Regions from separate parts of the Fictibacillus sp. B-59209 genome, predicted to be linked through region 2. Evidence: a T-box and tRNA genes for the amino acid it is inferred to sense, from the RefSeq annotation. Region 2 holds a T-box; the other holds one or more tRNA genes.
The links. The T-box of region 2 lies ahead of trpS (tryptophan--tRNA ligase). A T-box ahead of a tRNA ligase gene usually reads a tRNA of that ligase, here a tRNA-Trp.
Positions count from the first base shown of each region.

Region 1: it encodes a tRNA-Trp, which carries the amino acid that the T-box ahead of trpS (tryptophan--tRNA ligase) is inferred to sense. The anticodon was not compared.

Region 1 is NZ_JARMMC010000010.1:108-8,408, forward strand. It holds tRNA gene P4361_RS07400 (tRNA-Ser) at 3-94, shown strand; tRNA gene P4361_RS07405 (tRNA-Glu) at 111-185, shown strand; tRNA gene P4361_RS07410 (tRNA-Val) at 209-284, shown strand; tRNA gene P4361_RS07415 (tRNA-Met) at 377-453, shown strand; tRNA gene P4361_RS07420 (tRNA-Asp) at 458-533, shown strand; tRNA gene P4361_RS07425 (tRNA-Phe) at 538-613, shown strand; tRNA gene P4361_RS07430 (tRNA-Thr) at 622-697, shown strand; tRNA gene P4361_RS07435 (tRNA-Tyr) at 776-859, shown strand; tRNA gene P4361_RS07440 (tRNA-Trp) at 889-962, shown strand; tRNA gene P4361_RS07445 (tRNA-His) at 967-1,042, shown strand; tRNA gene P4361_RS07450 (tRNA-Gln) at 1,048-1,122, shown strand; tRNA gene P4361_RS07455 (tRNA-Gly) at 1,128-1,202, shown strand; tRNA gene P4361_RS07460 (tRNA-Cys) at 1,222-1,296, shown strand; tRNA gene P4361_RS07465 (tRNA-Leu) at 1,314-1,402, shown strand; tRNA gene P4361_RS07470 (tRNA-Leu) at 1,442-1,526, shown strand; gene P4361_RS07475 (APC family permease) at 1,874-3,508, shown strand; gene P4361_RS07480 (YhgE/Pip domain-containing protein) at 3,724-6,519, shown strand; gene P4361_RS07485 (B3/B4 domain-containing protein) at 6,631-7,293, opposite strand; gene queG (tRNA epoxyqueuosine(34) reductase QueG) at 7,378-8,301, shown strand, end outside.
Region 2 is NZ_JARMMC010000018.1:445,769-454,069, reverse strand. It holds gene trpS (tryptophan--tRNA ligase) at 136-1,125, opposite strand; T-box leader at 1,183-1,413, opposite strand; gene P4361_RS15155 (DUF3899 domain-containing protein) at 1,441-1,809, opposite strand; gene P4361_RS15150 (peptide ABC transporter substrate-binding protein) at 2,228-3,916, shown strand; gene opp3b (oligopeptide ABC transporter permease) at 4,113-5,042, shown strand; gene opp3C (oligopeptide ABC transporter permease) at 5,048-6,061, shown strand; gene P4361_RS15135 (ABC transporter ATP-binding protein) at 6,073-7,092, shown strand; gene P4361_RS15130 (ABC transporter ATP-binding protein) at 7,092-8,093, shown strand; gene P4361_RS15125 (DegV family protein) at 8,182-8,301, shown strand, end outside.

The DNA.
Region 1 (8,301 bases), on a different contig from region 2:
TTGGAGAGCTGTCCGAGTGGCCGAAGGAGCACGATTGGAAATCGTGTATACGGTTACCGCCGTATCAAGGGTTCAAATCCCTTGCTCTCCGCCATAACTTTTCAACGAATGGCCCGTTGGTCAAGCGGTTAAGACACCGCCCTTTCACGGCGGTAACACGGGTTCGAATCCCGTACGGGTCACCATTTTTTATACATATAACTTTTTCGGAGGATTAGCTCAGCTGGGAGAGCACCTGCCTTACAAGCAGGGGGTCGGCGGTTCGAACCCGTCATCCTCCACCATTAATACTTAACTTTTTCTACATTCAAGAATTTGCTTGTAGAGGAAGAGACAGTCATTAACTCGGACATATCGTCCGTAAGCTTAATATTATCGCGGGGTGGAGCAGTCTGGTAGCTCGTTGGGCTCATAACCCAAAGGTCGCAGGTTCAAATCCTGTCCCCGCAACCAAAATGGACTCGTGGTGTAGTGGTTAACATGCCTGCCTGTCACGCAGGAGATCGCCGGTTCGACCCCGGTCGGGTCCGCCATTTTGGCTCGATAGCTCAGTCGGTAGAGCAGAGGACTGAAAATCCTCGTGTCGGCGGTTCGATTCCGTCTCGAGCCACCATTTTTTTTGCCGGTTTAGCTCAATTGGTAGAGCAACTGACTTGTAATCAGTAGGTTGGGGGTTCAAGTCCTCTAGCCGGCACCACTTTTCTTTTCAAGAACTGTAAGAAATTTCTTCTTGAAGAATAGATGAATTTGTATTAAAATAGGATTTGTCTCTCATGGAGGGGTAGCGAAGTGGCTAAACGCGGCGGACTGTAAATCCGCTCCTTTGGGTTCGGCGGTTCGAATCCGTCCCCCTCCACCATCTAAATTTTAGTTGCACATTAACAATTTAGGGGCATAGTTTAAAGGTAGAACGAAGGTCTCCAAAACCTTTGGTGTGGGTTCAATTCCTACTGCCCCTGCCATGTGGCGATTGTGGCGAAGTGGTTAACGCACCGGATTGTGATTCCGGCATTCGTGGGTTCAATTCCCATCAGTCGCCCCATATGATGGGCTATAGCCAAGTGGTAAGGCAACGGACTTTGACTCCGTCACTCGTAGGTTCGAATCCTGCTAGCCCAGCCATCAATGCGGAAGTAGTTCAGTGGTAGAATACAACCTTGCCAAGGTTGGGGTCGCGGGTTCGAATCCCGTCTTCCGCTCCATATTATCTTGTTTGTTTCTGGCGGCATAGCCAAGTGGTAAGGCCAGGGTCTGCAAAACCCTTATCCACCGGTTCGAATCCGGTTGCCGCCTCCACTACATAATTCCCCAGCGCCGGGGTGGTGGAATTGGCAGACACACAGGACTTAAAATCCTGCGGTAGGTGACTATCGTGCCGGTTCGAGTCCGGCCCTCGGCACCATAATATTTTATAACTTAACTGCCTAATGATTAATTGCATGCCGGTGTGGCGGAATTGGCAGACGCGCACGACTCAAAATCGTGTTCCCTTGGGAGTGTCGGTTCGACCCCGACCACCGGTACCATTACATAACATAATAACGTTAAATATAGACGTTCCTTGCACAGTGCAAGGAACGTTTTTTTTTCTTTATACTTTTCAGTACGCAGAGATATACGTTTTTTCTCCATTACATTATCGCATACTAATATACGTGCATTTGGCGCCTAATACTATTCCACTCTCAAATTGTTCACGAAAGAATGAACACTTTGCCAATTATGTGCTCTACCCTAAACAAATGTAAAAAAAAGGCGAAATTTGTAGATAGAAGGCTGTCGGTAATCATATTCAGTATTCCTCTATGGGATTCACAGTAACGACAAAGGAATATTATCTTTAAACAGACAGTTTTGGAAGGGAGTTTCATGAATGAGTGATTTGCAACGAAAGATGGGAACTTTTGCCCTGACCATGGTCGGGCTCGGATCGATCATTGGATCCGGCTGGTTATTTGGGGCATGGAGAGCTGCACAAATCGCCGGTCCAGCCGCTGTTTTTTCCTGGATCATCGGCATGATCGTTATTTTATTTATAGCGCTTTCTTATATTGAATTAGGCGCCATGTTTCCTGAAGCCGGAGGTATGGTGAAATACACACAGTATTCTCATGGATCGTTTGTAGGATTTCTTGCAGCCTGGTCCAATTGGATTGCCATTGTTTCTGTTATTCCTGTTGAAGCAATCGCCTCTGTGCAATATATGAGTTCATGGCCGTGGAAATGGGCAAGGTGGACGCACACGTTAGTGACGGAAGGCACCCTTACCGGGAAAGGATTGGTTATCGCTTCAGTATTGATGCTGATTTACTTTTTTTTGAACTATTGGGCAGTCAGCCTGTTTGCCAAAGCAAATAACCTGATAACAATTTTTAAAATTGTTATTCCTGGACTCACGGTTGGAGCGCTTCTTTTCGTAGGATTTCATGGGGAGAACTTTACATCCGGGCACAGTGTTGCTCCTTATGGATGGGCAAGTGTACTAACTGCCGTAGCTACTTCAGGGATTGTATTCGCGTTCAACGGTTTCCAAAGCCCCATTAATATGGCGGGTGAGGCAAGGAATCCCGGCCGCACTATTCCATTTTCAGTTGTAGGGTCTGTTCTGATCGCAACCGTTATCTACATTTTATTGCAAGTGGCCTTTATCGGGGCTGTCAGTCCTGCCACGATTGCTAAAGGCTGGCATCATTTAAATTTCAATTCGCCATTTGCCGATTTGGCCATTGCACTGGGCATTAACTGGCTTGTCATTTTACTTTATTGTGATGCATTCATTTCTCCTTCCGGCACAGGAACTACGTATACCGCCACCACAGCGAGAATGATCTACGGAATGGAAAAGAACGGTTATTTACCAGAAGTGTTTGGAAAGGTTCATCCTTTTTACCGTGTGCCTCGTCCTGCTATGTATTTAAACCTTGCTGTATGTTTTCTGTTTCTGTTTGTCTTTAGAGGCTGGGGGGTACTAGCAGAAGTAATTTCAGTAGCAACCCTTATCTCTTATATCACCGGCCCAGTTACCGTCATGACATTAAGACGGACAGGCAGGAATCTATATCGTCCATTACGTGTTAAAGCACTAAGCATCATCGCACCATGCGGGTTCGTCTTTGCCTCTTTAACGCTGTATTGGGCAAGATGGCCGCTGACTGGACAGGTGCTATTCTTTATTTTGATTGGCCTTCCAATTTACTTTTATTATCAGGCGAGAAAGAAATGGAAAGGTTTCAAAACGAATTTCCTGGCAGGACTCTGGATGGTTGTTTACTTAATCTGCATGATGTTTATCTCCTACCTGGGAAGTGAAAAATTTGGAGGAGCCAACATCATTCCATTTGGCTGGGATATGGTTCTCATTGCATGCTTAGCCCTTGTGTTTTATTATTGGGCTGTAAAAAGCGGGATTCAAACCGAGTATTTAGACGAAGCAGCTAAACTGAATGAGCAAGTTAGAGTTAAAGAAATGACGAAACGCGGGAACGAATCTGGGGAAGAAGCAGGTTAACTATTACGGTAAAAAGAAGTGCATAAATGGTGCACTTCTTTTTTTATGCTTTTTAATACATCGAGTTATCCGATTGCCAGGAAAATTAAAAATATTTTTAATTTTCAATATAAAAAGAAAGGATTTTTTTGTCATTTATTAGAATACATAGGCTTATAGGTGAATGGTCATTCATCTTCACCTGTATTTTATTCTAAAGCATGGGGGAGTAGCGGATGAAGGTCTTTAGTTTGTTCAAGGCAGAAATGGCGGGAATGGCAGCGAAAAAAGGGCTGCTGTTATCAGTCATTATTGCCTTGCTCGTACCTGTTGTGTACGGCGGGATACTCTTGTCTCCTAGGTGGGGGCCATATGACAACCTGTCAAACCTGCCGGTAGCGGTCGTTAACAACGATCAGGGAGCCGAATCAGATGGGGAGACGATTAATGCAGGAAAGGATTTAGTCGCTGATCTGGAAAAAGGAAAAGACCTCGGCTGGAAATTTGTTGATTCCGATGAGGCGAAAAGCGGGTTGAAGAGTTTGAAGTATTACATGGTCATTGAAATCCCCAAAGATTTCTCTAAGAAGGTAACGACCGTTCTCTCAACCGATCCTCAAAAACCGGAATTGAAGTATGTGCAGAATGAAGGTTTAAACTTTATGGCTGCACAGGTTACAAAGAGCGCGACAGCACAGATCCGGGAAAAGCTGGCAGACCGGATTACGGAGAAATACGTGAACAATATGTTTGTCAGCCTGAAAGATGTGTCTGACGGGTTTCAGACGGCTGCAGATGGTTCTTCAAAGCTAAATGGAGGCACATCTGATTTACAGAAAGGAACCGGCACACTTTTGGAATCGCTTACAAATAACTCAGGCGATATATCCAGACTTGCTGCAGGAGCGAAAGAACTTGAAAAAGGAACAGGGCAGATGTTTCAATCCCTGTCTGGAAAGCAGAATGATATTACCAAATTAGCCAATGGCTCGGCGCAGGTCAACAATGGCCTTGGACAAATGCTTCAATCCTTGACAAGCAAGCAGGGTGATATTAAAAAGCTAGCGGACGGAACGAGTGATTTGGAAAAAGGCACAGGACAAATGCTGCAGTCATTGACTGCTAAGCAGGGAGATATCAAACGTCTTGCTGACGGCTCACAGACTCTTAAAAATGGAACAGATGAACTTTTAACTTCATTAAAAGGCGGCTCAAAAAACATAGCTGCTTTAGCGGCAGGATCACAAGCCGCGAATGAGGGGACAGGATTGCTGCTAGACAATCTCAAGGAAAAACAGCAAGGTGTTGCGGATTTGGCAGCTGGTGCAGATTTGCTAAATCAAAAGATACCTGACCTTAAAAAAGGAACATCTGACCTGTTAAAAGGTTTAGAACAGACACAAGGTGCTCTTAAAGAAAAGGTATTGCCTATAAGTCAGCAGGTTGCAGCTGGCATTGGTGATGTTACCGCTCAATCACAAGCATTAGGAGGGGGCTTGCAGCAATTATCCTCTGATCTACAGGCATTTTTAAAAGAACACCCTGAATTGCAAAATGATCCTAAATTGCAAAAAATCGTAGGAACAGGTAAAGCTTTATCTGATGCCGCCAATAAACCGGAAAATAAGATAAAGTTAGAAAAACTACAACAGGGTGCAAATGGCATTGCTGCAACACTAACTGAACATGATGTACCAAGTAATTTATCAGTTGCAGATGGGATAAAGCAACTGGTTCAAGGCCAAAGAACTATTGATAATGGTGTAGGACTGCTCAACGAGAAGGTGCCAGCATTAAAAAATGGAACTCAGCAAATTAAAGATGGCTGGAATACCATGGTAACTAAAGTCGGTGACCTTCATGCAGGCACATCACAGATTGCAGCCGGCAACGCAACCGTCAATAAGGGCTGGGGGACGATGACGGATGGTGTTACGAAGCTAGATGCAGGCGCAGGCCAAATATCAGACGGAAATGCTTCAGTGAATAAAGGATGGAAGGACCTAAAAGGTGCCACAACCCAAATCCATGATGGACAAGTCCAGGTGAGAGATGGGAATGCCGATGTCAATAAAGGATGGCATAAGCTGACTGACGGTACAAGTAAACTATATGCCGGGTCTGGACAGGTCAGCGATGGAAACGCGGATGTTGATAAAGGGTGGAAAGACCTCACATCAGGTGCAAATAAAATCCATTCAGGAACGATGCAGGTTAGTGATGGAAATGCAACAGTGGAAAAAGGATGGGGAGATTTAACTTCAGGTGTCACCCGGTTAAATGATGGTGCCCAAAAACTGAATGATGGTTCAGCTGAACTGGCTTCGGGATTGAAAGATGGAGCAGCTAAAACAAGCAGCCTGAAAACCCCTGATCAGAAGAATTTCAACATGTTTGCTTCACCAGTGAAATTAAAGAGCGATAAGGTGTTCAAATATCCGCATTATCGTGATTCAACAGCTCCTTATGTATTAACTCTTGCATTGTTTGCCGGAATTTTGATCATGTCCATGTTCATGAATTTCAAAAGACCGGAAGACGTATCAGCAGCTGCCTGGTTCGGTGCAAAGTTTATGAATTTATCCGTTCTGGCTATTGCTCAAGCTTTGCTGCTTTCCATTGTTGTTATGGTCTTGGCAGTAAACGTTGAGAACCCGGCAGGATTTGTTCTATTCGCTATTTTTGTTAGTATCGTATTTTCTGCAATTGTCAGCTTCTTTGCTGCACTCGGAGTGATTGGACGGTTTCTTGGACTGGCATTTGTTGTGCTCCAGCTTTCCATTACAGGAGCGAATCTTCCAATTGACATGCTCCCTGCCAATATGCGGACTTTAAGTGAGTTCCTGCCGTTTAGGTACAGCATTGCAGGATTTAAGTCTGTTCTATCTCTGGATGCTCCAGGAACCGCCTTATTTAATGCAAGTGTCCTGTTTATCTATCTTGCAGTATTTGCTCTTCTGGCGTTTGCAGTCATGCTTATAAGCAGCGGAAGTTATAAGTCACAAGATGACACAGCAGGACTGAGAGCATAAAAAAATAATATAACAGGTTGTCATATTATTTGAAGTTTGGGACTATATTGAATCAAGGCAGTTGTAGGTTTTAGCGCAGTACTTCGTTTTAAATGAAGTACTGCGCTTTTTTTATTGAACGATAAAAGATTCTGCAGAACCGCCATGAATCTGGATAAACATTTTTTCAATCGCAGCCAGTAGCTTGGCACTTTCTTCTGTTGACATGGAAGGGCGCAAGTAAACGATCTGGAGCGCACTTGTCACATCAGGGGAAGTCATTGTGCGCTTGGAGTCAACGATTGGACTGCCAAACGGGCCGTTGGCATCAGAGGATAGCAGTTTGCCCTCCATGTTCATTAAACGGCCGTTTAATCCCTCGTATTGATCCTCAGGACTGCCAAGCCTTACTTCAACCTCACCGCTTAACGCTGCTGCATTATAAATCCCGATAGGTACACCATATTGAAGAGAAAAGAAATTATTAACGTCTACCGCTGAATTGACCAAACCTATGTCCTTTCCGCTATAAACTCTTCGAAGCAGGGCTTCTGCAGAAGGTCTGTATCTGGAGGGATCCATGGAAAGCGCCTTGAAGGTTTTTCTCCATTCCTGAACCCCGGGGTTGTCAGATACACTGAGCTGCTCAGCATCCAATTTCAGCGATTCAAGAAATAATTGGAATCTGCCCTTTAGCATTTGCGGTGATTCTCCAATCACGATATCATGATATAGTATTGTTCCCAGTTTAAAGGAAGGGACAAGCTTTTTAATATCCTCTGCTAGTTTTATCATCAGATCACCTTGGCTTATCAATGTATTTTATAGATAGTTTACCATAGATGAAGAAATCCTTTTATGGAGAAAGGAGGTACAGTTATGACAGGCGCCCAGTTTAAAGAAGAGCTTATTGCATATAGTAAATCAATTGGTATCGACAAAATTGGATTTGCTTCTTCAGATGTTTTTACTGAATTGAAGGAAAGGCTTATCCAGCAGCAGGAGCTCGGTTATCAATCAGGGTTTGAAGAAGAAGACATTGAAAAGAGAACGAACCCTCAGCTTTTGATGGAAGGTGCACATACCATTATATCCATCGCTCTAGCTTATCCTTCAAAAATGAAAGATGCTCCCCGAAGTGTAAAAGGTGCACGCAGAGGGATTTTCTGCAGGGCATCCTGGGGAGTGGATTATCACCACATCTTGCGTGGGAAGCTCCGGCTGTTAGAGGCCTTTATTGCAGAAAAGGTTCCGGAGGCAGAGGTGATGTCAATGGTCGATACCGGGGAATTGTCCGATCGTGCTGCTGCAGAGCGTGCGGGAATTGGATGGAGTGCAAAGAATTGTTCCACCATCACACCGGAATTCGGCTCTTATGTGTATCTAGGCGAATTGCTGACTACCGTATACCTTCCTCCCGATACACCGATTACCGATCAATGCGGAGATTGCACGATTTGTATCGATGCATGCCCAACTGGAGCCCTTGTACAGGGAGGACAGCTGGACTCCAATAAATGTATTGCTTTCTTAACACAAACGAAGGATTTTCTTCCTGACCAATACCGTGAAAAAATAGGAAACCGTTTATATGGCTGTGATACCTGCCAGACGGTATGTCCGAAAAATAAGGGGAAGGATTTCCATCTTCATCAGGAGATGGAACCGGATCCTGAGATAGCGAAGCCTTTATTAAAGCCGATCCTTCATATGAGCAACCGGGAGTTCAAGGAAAAGTTCGGCCATGTCTCCGGCTCATGGAGAGGGAAAAAACCGATCCAGCGAAATGCTATTCTTGCTCTT
Region 2 (8,301 bases):
TTCGAGTAACGCTCAATTAAATCAAGATTCGGATTAAATCCCTAAATTAACAACTGTTTTTCCGCGAGATTCAAACTTCAATAAACACATAGAAACCCCCACTTAAAGTGGAGGTTTCTTCACGTGTTCCGGGTTTTACACTCGTTTTCTGGCCAAGCCCATTGCACGCTCTGCTTTATTCAGCATTTTGTTTGCTGCCCGGTTGGCTTTTTCTGCCCCTTGGTCAAGGATTTGATCAAGTTCATCAGATTCGATGAGGCTGAAATACCGGTCTTGAATCGGTTGTAAACGTTCAATGATCGCTTTAGCTGTGCCTTCTTTAAAATCTCCGTAACCTTTTCCTTCATATTTGGTCTCCAACTCGGAAATGGACTCTCCGGAACAAAGAGAGTAGATTGTCAAGAGATTTGAGATTCCTGGCTTATTCTCTTTATCAAACCTAACGATACCTTCTGAATCAGTTGTCGCACGCTTGATCTTTTTTGTGATGACCGCTTCATTATCTAAAATAGAGATGAAGGCATTCACGTTCGGGTCTGATTTGCTCATTTTTTTAACCGGATCAACGAGGGACATGATTCTCGCACCGACTTTGGGAATTCGAGGCTCAGGAATCGTAAAGATCTCACGGTACTTTTTATTAAAACGTTCTGCAAGATCTCTTGTAAGCTCAATGTGCTGTTTCTGATCATCCCCAACAGGAACTAGTTCAGTTCCATACAGCAGGATATCAGCAGCCATCAGCGGCGGGTATGTCAGCAACCCTGCAGAAACAGCATCTTTTCCTTTGGATTTGTCTTTAAATTGAGTCATACGTTCAAGTTCTCCAATATAAGCGATACACTGTAATATCCATCCCATCTTCGTATGAGCAGGAACCTCCGACTGAATGAATAGTGTAGACTTCTCCGGGTCAATTCCAACAGCCAGGTATAGGGCGGCAAGGCTGCGGCTGTTCTTTTTCAGCTGGACCGGGTCTTGCGGAACTGTAATTGCATGCTGGTTTACCACACAGAAGTAACAGTGGTTATCTTCCTGATAGTTTACAAAGTGCTGCAGTGCTCCTAAATAGTTGCCAAGTGTGATCGTACCGCTTGGCTGTATGCCTGAAAATATAGTTGCCATAAAATATCCTTCTCCTTTTACTTCAAAATCAATACAAAAAGGCCCATCCATCCCATTAAAAGGGACGAATGGACCGCGGTGCCACCCTTACTTATTCATAAAGAATCTCTCAAAGCCGTACTGTCATACGGTGACCATTCTATCGTGCGGACAAACACGCCTGTTCCTACTGTAAGTTCAGACAGGAGCTCAAAAGCCCATTCCATGCTTATTCACTGCCTGTTTACACCACACACAGGCTCTCTGAGAGCTTCAAAAACATGTACTTTTCTTTATCATCGCCAAGATCATTCAATTAAAATAAGTATAGTAAATTTAAGACAGAATTGCAACCAGGCTAGAGACCACAAACAGAAAAAGACCCGAAGAGAGGAGCGGAAAAACAAATTCTCCTGATACTCTTTCTGAAAGATAGAAGTTCGATTCGGTTTCATGGCTGCTTGCATACTCTGCAGACTTAGAGAAACTCTTCATAACTTTTTTCAGTGTCCTGGAAAACAGATCGAATAATCCTCCCCTGATGACAAAAAGGGTTAAGCCAATTAAAAGGAGGGCGAGGGAAACCATGAAAAGGTTGTTCACTAAATGAATGAGGTGGATCTTTTTTTCAGAGACAAGCTCTATAATGAGCGAAAGTATTATGGATCCCGCGGTTAATAACAATGAGGAAGTCAAGCGTGACATCAAATTTCTCCAATCTGAAAAATTCAAGTTTGTTTTATACATTTTAACATGAAAATTCACGAATGAAGTAATACTTTTTACCTAGTAAATCCCCCTGTCGATCTTCTTGAAGTGAGCTTTTTGATTCAAAACAGCGGGAGAGCGAAAAAAATTTGGGGTAATAAAGGAGGATATATCACCAAATATTCTGGAAATTACTGTCTTAAAAACAGAAAGAAAACGACGGACAATAATAGGTCTTTATTCCTATTTTTTGTTAATAAAACGTAAATATTATGGGCTTTTTGTAAAAGTCGTAAAAAAAAGTATATGCATAATAGTTAGAAAACTTGTATAATACGGTTGTGGGCAAAATGTCTGATAATTCACGAAGCTTTGGTCCACTAATTAGGTAAACAGAAAAAGGGGAGGTCAATTCATGAAGAAGTCAAAATGGTCGTTACTTCTAACGATCGTGCTCGTATTGAGCGTCTTCCTTTCTGCGTGTAGCGGAAAGAACGGTAAAGATGACAAAGCAAATGGCAATGCATCTGAAGGTAATGGAAGCTCATCTAAAGAAAAGGTGCTTAACCTGTTAGACTCATCAGAAATTCCGTACCTTGATAACATCATGGCGGATGACTCTGTATCTCTAAACGTTGCAAACAACGTTTACGAAGGTCTTTACACTTTAGATGACAAAGATCAGCCAGTCCTTTCTGGTGCTGCTGAAGAGCCGCAAGAAAAAGACGGCGGTAAAACATGGGTATTCAAACTTCGTGATGACGCTGTTTGGAGCAACGGTGAAAAAGTAACAGCAAATGATTATGTATTTGCTTGGAGAAAAGCTGTAGCGAAAGAAACAGCTACTCAATACTCTTTCATTTATCAAGTAGCAGGTATCCTGAATGCAGATAAAATACTTAACCCTGAAGACAAAATGTACAACAAAACAGATCAGCTTGGCGTTAAAGCAATTGACGATCACACGCTAGAAGTTAAATTTGCAGCTGACCCTGCATCAAAACCTTACACTAAAGCGGTTCTTTCATTCCCTACTTTCTATCCGCAAAATGAAGCTTTCGTTAAAAAACAAGGCAAAGAGTTTGCTCTTGAAGCAGACAAAGCGCTTTATAACGGCCCTTACACTCTTTCTAAATGGGAGCATGAAAAAGGCTGGCAGTTGAAAAAGAACCCTAAATATTGGGACAAGAACAACGTAAAAGTTGACACAATCAACGTAAACGTAGTTAAAGAAGAAGCAACTCGCATCAACCTGTTTGAAACTGGAAAAGCAGACCGTACTACCATTTCTGCTGAGTACGTGGATCAATACAAAGACAAGAAAGATATTTTCAGTACTGTTCCTGAATCAACATTATTCTTCTTGCGTATGAACCAAAAGAACAAAGCGTTGGCTAATGAAAACATCCGTCACGCAATAGATATGGGCTGGGACAAAAAACAGCTTACTGACGTTCTTTTAAACAATGGATCTGTTCCTGCTTACTTCCTAGTTCCTTCTAAGTTCGTTAACGGTCCAGATGGATCTGACTTCCGTGAGAAGTATGGCGACCTTAATAAAGGCGATGCTAAAAAGGCAAAAGAACTTTGGGAAAAAGGCTTGAAAGAGCTTGGAACAAAGAAAGTAGATCTTACTCTACTTAACTATGACAGCGATACAGCACAAAAAGATGCGCAGTTCATCAAAAACCAACTTGAGAAAAACCTTCCTGGTCTATCTCTAAAAATTAAGCCACAACCATTCAAACAAAAACTTAAGCTTGAAGAGAAACTTGATTACGATATCTCTTATGCTGGTTGGGGACCTGACTATCCAGATCCAATGACATTCGTAGATATGTTCGTAACTAATAGTCCTCATAACGAAATGGCTTACTCAAACAAAAATTATGACGAACTAATCAAAAAAGCTTCATCTGAAACAGACCTTAAAAAGCGTTGGGCTATGATGCAAGACGCTGAGAAAATCTTGATTCAGGATGATGCTGCAATCAGCCCAATGTACCAACGTGGTCTTGCTTACATCACTAAGCCAAACCTTAAAAACGTAGTAAACCACTCATTTGGCGGAGATTTCAGCTATAAAAACTGGGATGTTAAGTAAAAAATAATATTAAATGGTTAAATAGCTATACGCGGAGAGTATATGTCAGTAAGCCATATACTCTCCTTTTAACTGCAAAATTCTCACTAGTTGAAATTTGTCGAACTTTCAAATAAAACTATTGTAGGATATTGTAATCTCAACTATTATAGATATATAGGTATATAGCTGGGGTTTATTATTAGGAGGTGCAATAGTGGTTCGTTTTGTACTCAAACGCATGGTTTACATGTTGATCACACTATTTATTATTTCTTCATTTACGTTTTTCTTAATGAAGCTGCTGCCAGGTTCTCCGTTTAACAACGAGGAAAAATTGACAGCAGAGCAAAAAGTTATCTTGAATGAAAAATACGGGCTGAATGATCCGATTCCTGTACAGTACTTTAACTATATGAGCAATCTCGTAAAAGGGGACGCGGGTGTTTCCTTCCAGTATGACAACCGGCCTGTATCCACTATGATTACAGAGAGAATTGGGCCTTCTGCTGTTCTGGGTGTTGAAGCAACTATTTTTGGAACGATTATCGGATTGATCTTAGGAATTGCCGCTGCATTAAAGCAAAATTCGGCGATTGATTACGTTTCTTCACTATTTGCTGTATTAGGGATATCCATTCCTTCATTTGTATTTGCCGGTGTTCTTCAATATTACGTGGGAGTTAAGCTAGATTGGCTGCCCGTAGCCCTTTGGGATGGTCCGAAATATCATGTTCTGCCAGCACTTTCGTTATCGGTTTTTGTAATAGCAACAGTTGCGAGGTTCATGAGAACGGAAATGCTAGAAGTGTTGGGACAAGATTATATTACAACTGCTAAATCCAAAGGTTTAAAAAATATTGTTGTTATTTGGAAACACACGATTAGAAATGCAATGATTCCGGTAGTAACTATTTTAGGGCCTCTTGCCATCAACCTGATCACAGGTACGCTGATCATCGAACGAATTTTTGCAGTGCCTGGCCTGGGATACCAATTCGTAGGTTCGATCACACTTAATGATTATCCGGTAATTATGGCAACTACCATTTTTTATAGTGTATGTTTCATTGTAGTCATTTTAATTGTTGACATTTTGTACGGAATTATTGACCCGAGAATCAGGGTTGCAGGAGGCAAGGAATAATGAGCATGCGTGAAAAACAACTTAACAATGATTTGTTCCAGCCTGCGGTGATCTCTGCGGAAGCTTCTGAAAAAATAACGAAAGAGAGCACTTCCTTTTGGCAGGATGCCAGAAGACGTTTGTTTGAAAACAAGGGAGCTGTTGCTGGGCTTATCATCATCGTAGCTATTCTCCTTTTTGCCTTTTTAGGTCCAGTTATGAGTCATAACGGCTTTGATGATCAAGACACAAGCAGAACCAATTTGCCGCCGCGTATTCCTTTACTTGAAAAGGTAAGCTTCCTTGGTGTTGATGGTGTGGACATCCGAGGCGTCGATCAGTATAAAATGAAAAACCAGACAAAAAATTACTACTGGTTTGGAACGGACGCTCTGGGCCGGGATCAGTTCGTAAGAATATGGAAAGGGACACAGATTTCTCTTTACATCGCATTCTTAGCTGCAGCCATTGACATGATTATTGGTGTAGCTTATGGAGCCATTTCAGGTTTCTTTGGCGGACGAACGGATAATATTATGCAGAGGATTATTGAGATCGTAGTCGGTATCCCCAACTTAATCGTCATTATCCTTTTCATTCTAATTCTTGATCCAGGTATTTTATCCATCACAATGGCATTGGTTATTACAGGCTGGACAACAATGGCCCGTATTGTACGTGGACAGATCTTAAAATTGAAAAACCAGGAATTTGTAATGGCATCAAAATCATTGGGGGCAACAAGTTCCCGTATTTTGACAAAGCACATGTTCCCGAATATTTTGGGTGCGATCATCATTACATCCATGTTTACTATTCCTAACGCTATTTTCTTTGAAGCATTCCTAAGCTTTATCGGACTTGGACTTGCTCCTCCAACAGCTTCTCTAGGGTCATTAGTAAACGAAGGATTTAAATCATTACAGATCTATCCTCACCTAGTAATGTACCCGGCTGTCATTATCTCGTTGATCATGATCAGCTTTAACCTATTGGGTGACGGATTACGTGATGCTCTGGATCCTAAGATGCGTAAATAGGGGGAGAAAATATGAAGAATATATTAGAACTTAACAATCTTAATGTCTCCTTTCATACATTTGCAGGAGAAGTAAAAGCGGTTCGCGGGGTAAGTCTGCATCTTGAAAAGGGTGAGTCCCTTGCGATAGTAGGAGAATCCGGATCAGGTAAATCTGTTACTTCGAAAGCAATCATGCGATTATTGCCTGAAAAAACGAGTGAGATTAAGGAAGGCCAAATCTTTTTTGAAGGAAAAGATCTAGTGAAGCTCTCCAACCGCGAGATGGAGAAAATCCGTGGCTCTGAGATTTCTATGATTTTCCAGGATCCGATGACTTCCCTAAACCCGACGATGACAGTCGGGAAGCAAATCATGGAAGGTCTTCGCAAGCATCAGAACTTGTCTAAGAGCGAAGCGAAAGAAAGAGCAATCAATCTCTTAAAGCTTGTAGGAATTCCAAATCCGGAACTCCGCATTACAGAATATCCTCACCAATTCTCTGGTGGGATGAGACAGCGTGTGGTCATCGCCATCGCGCTTGCGTGTAACCCAAAAGTATTAATCGCCGATGAGCCAACAACGGCACTTGATGTTACGATTCAGGCACAGATCCTTGATTTAATGAGAGATCTGCAGCAAAAGACCGGAACAGCTATTATTCTGATTACCCATGATCTTGGTGTAGTAGCCAATCTTTCACAAAGGGTCGCGGTAATGTACGGTGGAACGATTGTTGAAACAGGTACAACGGATGAAGTGTTCTACAATCCTAAACATCCTTACACTTGGGGATTACTATCCTCCATGCCAAAGTTAAACACGAACGACAAAGAATTGCTGGCGATTCCTGGTACGCCGCCAAACTTGCTTAATCCGCCGAAAGGCTGCCCGTTTGCTGCACGCTGCCCTTATGCGATGCAGGTTTGTGTGGACCATATGCCGGATGCCTCAGACGTTACTTCAACTCATAAATCGGCTTGCTGGCTGCTGGATGAGCGTGCGCCTAAGGTAGAACCGCCTGAAGCTGCATTAGTAGGAGGTGCCCGTTAATGGCAGTTGTAGAAAGAGAGAAGTTATTAGAAGTCAAGAACCTGAAAAAGCATTTTAGAGTTGGCAAGAATGCTGTGTTAAAAGCAGTTGACGATGTCAGCTTTGATATATATAAAGGTGAAACACTCGGACTTGTTGGAGAATCCGGCTGCGGAAAATCTACGACTGGAAGAACGATTATTCGTCTATACGATGCTACAGACGGCAATGTCGCTTATGAAGGTGTTGATGTTCATGGCAAAAAGTCCGGTAAAGAATTAAAATCCTTTAACCGCAAGATGCAAATGATCTTCCAGGATCCCTATGCATCCTTAAATCCAAGGATGACGATCAAAGATATTATTGCCGAGGGAATAGATATCCACGGTCTGGCAAAGAACGATAAGGAACGTATGGAGCGTGTTTACGAGCTTCTTGAAACGGTAGGGCTGAACCGTGCACATGCCAGCCGTTACCCGCATGAATTCTCAGGCGGACAGCGTCAGCGTATCGGTATTGCCCGTGCCCTTGCAGTGGATCCTGATTTTATCATCGCTGACGAACCGATCTCAGCGTTGGACGTATCCATTCAGGCGCAGGTTGTAAACCTGCTTATGAAACTCCAAAAAGAACGCGGACTAACGTATTTATTCATCGCCCATGATCTTTCCATGGTTAAACATATTTCCGACCGCGTGGGTGTTATGTATCTTGGAAACATAGTTGAGCTTGCGGACAGTGATGAGCTTTATGAAGAGCCTCTGCATCCGTATACTCAAGCGCTTCTTTCAGCCATTCCTGTTCCGGATCCTGAAGTAGAACGAAGCCGCGAGCGAATCATTCTTGAAGGTGATATTCCGAGCCCAATCAGCCCGCCAAGCGGATGCCGTTTCCGTACGCGCTGTCCGCATGCAATGGATGTTTGCGCAAGTACAGTTCCTAAATGGCAGGAAGCAAGAGAAGGCCACTGGGTAGCTTGCCATCTTTATGACAATGAATTGAACAATGAGAATAAACAGTAACAAATGACGCGATCTCCTGTATATCAGGAGGTCGTTTTATGATATGTTTAAGGAGGGTTATAAGGATTATTTGAAACGAGGTAATTGAATGAATATCACTTTTATTCTGGATAGTGCAAGCGACTACTGTGTAGATCATCATACATTATCCGTCCCTTTTGTCATTGTTCCGCTTAATATTACTTTTAAAGACGGTCATTTTTTAGAT